DNA from 3 places in the Pantoea sp. SM3640 genome. Region 2 is predicted to be linked to each of the others. Evidence: predicted binding sites of a transcription regulator. Region 2 holds the regulator's gene; each other region holds the start of a gene.
What was found. The regulator CRP, encoded in region 2, controls carbon source genes, mostly activating them, when cyclic AMP is high. The targets are predictions, from matches to a motif close to ATGTGANNNNNNTCACAT.
Positions count from the first base shown of each region.

Region 1: epd (erythrose-4-phosphate dehydrogenase) is a predicted target of CRP. The motif match lies at 847-864, and genes of this name have one in related genera.
Region 3: azuC (stress response protein AzuC) is a predicted target of CRP. The motif match lies at 1,110-1,127, and genes of this name have one in related genera.

Region 1 covers NZ_CP064872.1:562,437-564,711, forward strand. Annotated here, with positions in the region: gene tkt (transketolase) at 1-740, shown strand, start outside; gene epd (erythrose-4-phosphate dehydrogenase) at 1,054-2,073, shown strand; gene pgk (phosphoglycerate kinase) at 2,125-2,275, shown strand, end outside.
Region 2 covers NZ_CP064872.1:233,022-235,296, forward strand. Annotated here, with positions in the region: gene IV493_RS01055 (YccS/YhfK family putative transporter) at 1-766, opposite strand, end outside; gene crp (cAMP-activated global transcriptional regulator CRP) at 824-1,456, opposite strand; gene IV493_RS01065 (OsmC family protein) at 1,760-2,164, shown strand.
Region 3 covers NZ_CP064872.1:53,198-55,472, reverse strand. Annotated here, with positions in the region: gene IV493_RS00260 (alpha/beta fold hydrolase) at 1-50, opposite strand, end outside; gene cspA (RNA chaperone/antiterminator CspA) at 346-558, opposite strand; gene azuC (stress response protein AzuC) at 959-1,036, opposite strand; gene mntP (manganese efflux pump MntP) at 1,154-1,729, opposite strand; gene IV493_RS00240 (DUF1158 domain-containing protein) at 2,046-2,275, shown strand, end outside.

The DNA of each region.
Region 1 (2,275 bases), 330 kb from region 2:
ATGGCCTGGCGCTGCATGGCGGCTTCCTGCCGTACACCGCCACCTTCCTGATGTTCGTTGAATATGCGCGTAATGCAGCGCGTATGGCGGCACTGATGAAGATCCGTCAGATCATGGTCTACACCCACGATTCTATCGGTCTGGGCGAAGATGGTCCGACGCACCAGCCGGTTGAGCAGATGGCGAGTCTGCGTACCACACCAAACATGAGCCTGTGGCGTCCCTGTGACCAGGTTGAATCTGCCGTGGCGTGGAAATATGCCATCGAACGTCAGGATGGCCCGACAGCACTGATCTTCTCTCGTCAGAACCTGGCGCAGCAGGAACGTGACGCTGCACAGCTGGCTAACGTGGCACGTGGCGGTTATGTACTGAAAGATTGCGACGGCACCCCTGAGCTGATCCTGATCGCTACCGGTTCAGAAGTTGAGCTGGCTGTCGGTGCATGGGACAAACTCACCAGCGAAGGCCGTAAAGTGCGCGTGGTCTCTATGCCCTCAACGGATGCTTTCGACAAGCAGAGCGATGAGTACCGCGAATCCGTACTGCCTAAAGCCGTCAGCGCGCGCGTCGCTATCGAAGCGGGCATCGCGGATTACTGGTTCAAATACACCGGTCTGAACGGCGCTATCGTGGGTATGACCAGCTTCGGCGAATCTGCACCTGCGGATCAGCTGTTTGAACTGTTTGGCTTCACCGTCGACAACGTGGTCGCTAAAGCGAAGACGCTGCTGGCGTAAAAACCGGCCAGGCGGGTCTGTTCCCGTCTGGCAGTGAAACAAGAGGGGCGAAATTTTCGTCCCTTTATTTATTATTCCTCCAGTAATAACTGACTATGGCCCGAATTTGTGACGCAGATCCAAATTTAAGCAGTCAGATTGATCACAGTCATTCCTGTTATTCCTTCCTTCTATTATTGTGGCTGAACCGTTTCAGTCGCTGTGCACACCGCCCTGATTTCGGACAATGCCGGGTAAGAATCTCCTGTACAAAATGCAGTGAAACGCTCAGGCTAACGGCACGTTTTTTTCAGTCTGACGTGGCAGGAGAGAAATGACGGTACGGGTAGCGATAAATGGTTTTGGCCGGATTGGACGCAACGTCCTGCGCGCGCTCTATGAAACGGGCCGGCGTGCAGAGATCACCGTGGTCGCCATTAACGAGCTGGCAGAAGCCACCGGTATGGCGCATCTGCTGAAATACGATACCAGCCATGGCCGTTTTGCTTTCGACGTCCGTCAGGAGCGCGATGTGATGTGGGTGGGGGGTGATACCCTGCGTATTCTGCACCGTGCAGACATTGCCGATTTGCCCTGGCGTGAACTCGACGTGGATGTGGTGCTGGACTGTACCGGCGTCTATGGCTCGCGGGCTGATGGCGAAGCGCACCTGCAGGCTGGTGCTAAAAAAGTGCTGTTCTCTCATCCCGGCGGCAACGATCTCGACGCCACGGTGGTGTATGGCGTTAACCAGCAGGCACTGACCGCCAGTGACCGCATCGTCTCCAACGCCTCCTGTACGACGAACTGCATTATTCCGGTGATTAAGCTGCTGGATGATGCGTTTGGAATCGAATCCGGCACTGTCACTACGATCCACTCGGCGATGCACGATCAGCAGGTGATCGACGCCTATCACAGCGATCTGCGCCGCACACGTGCAGCCAGTCAGTCGATCATCCCGGTAGATACGCGTCTGGCGGCTGGCATTACCCGTATTTTTCCGAAATTCAACGATCGCTTTGAGGCGATAGCCGTTCGCGTCCCGACGATTAACGTGACGGCCATTGATCTCAGCGTTTCTGTGCATAACGCGGTGACAGCGTGTGATGTTAACACCCTGTTGCGGAGCGCGGCAGAAGGGGCATTTCGTGGTATAGTTGACTATACGGAATTACCGTTAGTCTCAGTAGATTTTAACCATGATCCGCACAGTGCCATTGTGGATGGAACACAAACGCGGGTCAGCGGTCAACACCTTATCAAGACCCTGGTCTGGTGTGACAACGAATGGGGCTTTGCTAACCGAATGCTCGACACGACGTTAGCGATGGCCGCAAGCGGTTTCAGGTAAGACGCGGTTTGCGTCTGGCAAAACTTATGAGAATCAACGAGAGGGTTCACCATGTCTGTAATTAAGATGACCGATCTGGATCTGGCTGGCAAACGCGTTCTGATCCGTGCCGATCTGAACGTACCAGTTAAAGAAGGTAAAGTGACGTCTGATGCACGTATCCGTGCTTCTCTGCCAACCATTGAAGCGGCGTTGAAACAGG
Region 2 (2,275 bases):
CCAGCTTTTGCACCTCTTCCGGGCGGTGCAGGCTGACCGAGATATGCTCCTGCAGATCGAGTGCCACCTGAAAAGCGCGCGTCAGCCGCTTATGGCTGTGATCGCGGCTTGCCGACAGCATGTGCATCTGCTGATAACAGGTGTTGATCAGATCGACCACTTTCTGCTGGTGAGCCAGCAGCGGCGGCAGCGCTTTTTCGGGATCGGTCAGCTGCGTCAGAAGGGTATATTTGGCGTCGCAGTAGTTGGCCAGCTCGCGGTAGATCAGGCTCAGGCTCTCACGCATCGGCTGCTCTTTCCACAGCCAGAACCAGAACCAGTTAAATACCCCATACCAGAGCGTGCCGCCGATATAGAGCAGCGGAGTGACATAGATGGGCATGCGGCCAATCAGGCTGAGGGTAAAGATGGCGGCAATAAGGGTGCCGGGCAGCAGGCGACCATGCAGCGGGCTGATCTCACCGGTGACGCCAAGCAGCAAAGGCATAGCGAAGAGGATCAGCGGCAGTGGAATCGCATGCAGGGTGAGCCACTGGATCAGAAAACTGCCGAGGGCAAACAGGCTGCCGCCTACAATCAGACGTTTGAAGAAGCGTTTATGCGGAGTATCAAGACCGGCGATATTGCAGCAGGCGGGCACTAACGAGAACAGCAGACCTTTTTGCAGGTCGCCAGCCAGCCAGCCCAGCGCCACCGGCAGACAGAGCACCAGCGTTTGCCGCAAGGCGTAGTTAACTTCAGGATGGTAAATGATTCGACGCCACATCGGCCCAACACAAACAATAACGGCGTGATGTTGCCATCACGCCGTGGATGACAGGAATTAGCGGGTGCCGTAAACGACGATGGTTTTGCCGTGTGCGGAGATCAGGTTCTGATCTTCCAGCATCTTCAGAATACGGCCCACGGTTTCACGTGAACAACCCACAATCTGGCCAATTTCCTGACGAGTGATTTTAATTTGCATGCCGTCGGGATGCGTCATGGCATCTGGCTGCTTCGCCAGGTTAAGCAGAGTCTGTGCAATGCGTCCGGTAACATCGAGGAAAGCGAGATTACCCACTTTTTCAGACGTGACCTGCAGGCGACGCGCCATCTGCGAGGAGAGTCGCATCAGGATGTCGGGGTTAACCTGGATCAGCTGACGGAATTTCTTGTAAGAAATCTCCGCTACTTCGCACGCGCTTTTCGCACGTACCCAGGCGCTGCGCTCCTGACCTTCTTCGAACAGGCCAAGCTCACCAATAAAATCGCCCTGATTCAGGTAGGAAAGAATCATCTCTTTGCCTTCTTCATCTTTAATCAGAACCGCGACGGAACCTTTCACGATGTAGTAAAGCGTTTCTGCTTTTTCACCTTGATGAATCAGCGTACTTTTGGATGGATACTTGTGAATATGGCAATGGGACAGGAACCATTCGAGTGTAGGGTCTGTTTGCGGTTTGCCGAGAACCATTCGCTATTATCCTCTGTTGTAATCGTGCCCAAAATACAGGGGGCAGTTTTCCCTGTCAGGCGGTGAAAGCTTCAAGCGTTTCCTTTTCAGGAAATTATTCGGGCCGCATCAGGCGCAGTGCGCATCATTCTTCCCGGCTTCGCCATCGGGTGACGAAAAATATTTTCAGCACTGTTTGTAGCACAGCTTTTGCCGACTGTCTTCTGTTGTCTCGCTTCAGCTACGGGCGGATTTCTCTGGATTGCTGTTTACCAGGTGAAAGCGTACTCTGGCGACAAAACAGCGTATTCCGGAGTAAAAATCATGCAGGCAAGAGTGAAATGGGTAGAAGGGCTGACATTCCTCGGAGAATCCTCATCCGGCCATCAGATACTGATGGATGGCAATTCGGGTGATAAAGCGCCCAGCCCAATGGAGATGGTGCTGATGGCGGCGGGCGGATGCAGCGCGATTGACGTGGTTTCAATTCTGCAAAAAGGCCGCAACGATGTGGCTGATTGTGAAGTAAAACTGACCTCAGAACGTCGTGAAGAGGCGCCGCGAATCTTTACGCACATCAACCTGCATTTTATCGTGAGTGGAAAAGCGCTCCAGGATAAAGCGGTCTCACGCGCCGTCGATCTTTCGGCGGAAAAATATTGCTCTGTGGCCATCATGCTGGGTAAAGGTGTGACGATTACGCATAGCTATGAGGTGGTTGAGCTGTAGTCATTGCAGACCTGCTAACTTCACTTCCAGTGTCTGCTGCAGGTTGCTTTAAGACTGTGCCTGCGCAGAGAACCGGGTCAGATCGGAAAGACGCAAAAACCGCCATCCATG
Region 3 (2,275 bases), 180 kb from region 2:
CCCACGCCTGCCACAATCGCTGCCTGTTTTCGTCGATGCTTCCGGATCATCCGCTGCTCCTGATTTGGGAGGAATAATTCAGTGTAGGACGGGATCGGGTTGGGGGCGGGTTATCCGCGTGATGGTGTGAAAAAGTATGGGGTTTCGCATAAGAAGAAGCGGGCGTTGCGGGTGATGAACTCTGGCGGGGAAACTGTCTGGTGTAAGCGGGAAGGCAAGAGACAATACGAATTTCAGGCAATAAAAAACCCGCACTGGGCGGGTTTATTTTATTATCAGCAGAGCTTATCTGCTCAGACTTATGTCTTCATCGCTATTGTAAACGTCGCTGATAATGAGCGCGGCTTACAGCGCTGTGACGTTGCCAGCTGCAGGGCCTTTAGCGCCATTTTCAATGGTGAAGGTGACTTTCTGACCTTCATCAAGCGTTTTGTAGTTATCACCCTGGATAGCAGAGAAATGCACGAATACATCTTTGCTGCCATCATCGGGAGTGATAAAGCCAAAACCTTTATCTGAATTAAACCATTTTACTAAACCAGTCATTTTGTTAGACATAGATATTTCCTTAATCGATTAGCCACTAAGAGCGGCGAAGATGGCCTGTAGTTCGAGATTTACTTATTGGGCACTTAGGAGGAGGCTTTCGAAGAAGGATATCTGTGGATAACACTTGAACTGAAGACTACTTTACTAAAACTGCTTTCATAAGGTCTGTGTTCCAAACCGATGACGCATTAAGACATAGCGATAATAATTTAGCAACGTATATGCTTATTTATTTTAACCATTTAAATGCTTAGATGGCTGAATGGGGAGAGGAGGAGCAGAAAAGATTCACCAGAAGTACCAAAACGCGGTTTTAAATCAGCGAGAAGCAAGAGCAGCAAAAAACAGAGAAGGTGATAATCACAGGTCGATCCCTGACCGCGATTATCGAGGGTTTCTTGCGGGGTGCTTAGTACATGGCACCCGGCGGTACGTGTTTGAACGTCTCAACGTAAGCGCGGAACACGTGTTTAATGATGCGTTTCATAGAATACCTGTTTCAAATTTAGTTGAAGATATACTGAAAAAGTATAGCCGCTGTGCGTTTTAACAGCAAATAAATTTGAACCAGATCACAAAATTGGGGCTTTTTCAGGCAAAAGCCCTAGCCCATGTAGCCAAGATGTTGCAACAGAATGGTGGAACCAACGGCGATTAACACGACGCCGCCCAGCACTTCCGCCCACTTGCCCAGCACCGGACCGATAAAGCGCCCGACCAGTACGCCGGTCGTCGCCATTACCGTGGTAGCAGCACCAATGGTCAGCGCGGTGGTGATGATATTCACCTGCAGGAAAGCCAGACCGACACCGACCGCCAGCGCATCCAGGCTGGTCGCGACGGCGGTGGTTGCCAGCACCATAAAACCATGGCTTTGCGGCGCTTCACAGGGTTCTGCAACGGCCGTCTGACGGAAACCTTCCATCATCATACGGCCACCCAGAAACGCCAACAGGCTGAAGGCAACCCAGTGATCCCACGCCATAATGTAACGGCTGGCGGCCAGGCCAAGCGCCCAGCCAATCAGTGGAGTCAGCGCTTCAATAGAGCCAAAGATCAGACCGGTACGCAGCGCTTCTTTAAAACCAGGACGATGCAGCGTGGCACCTTTGCCCAGCGCAGCAGCAAACGCGTCCATCGACATACCCAGTGCAAGAATTAAAGTGGCAATAAAGGTCATGATTTATTCACCTGGGGCGAAAAAGCGGCAATTCACGCTGAATTCACCACACAAAGTGTTCAGTTATGAAAAAGTGGGCGCAGTCTACCACGCAAACCCTAAGATAAAAAGACAGTAAAATCAGGGATTTAAGTATAGCAAAGGCTATAACTCTTATCATTCGCTATGAATGGCGCTAAGTCGATGGCGGCAAAGCATTTTCTCCGTGCTGACCTGACCGGTTCAGGCTGCGGGATGGCGCTTTGCCGCACGCCACCATTGAACCCTGTCGCCGATTACCGGAAAATGCCGGGCTGATAAATATGGGAAACCGGTTATGAATAACCCTTTTGAGACGTTGATCGTGCCGGGTGGCATTTTGCTGCTGGGCTTTCTCTCGGCGCTGCTGCTGCCCGCGCCCGCCTTTAGCGTGACGGTGGCGCAGCATCTGTTGCAGATGTTCCATTTGCAGGATCTGAATCAGCTCTACACCGTGGTGTTTTGCGTCTGGTTTTTAGTGCTCGGCGCACTGGAGTTTTTTGTTATCCGCTTTGTCTGGCGTCGCTG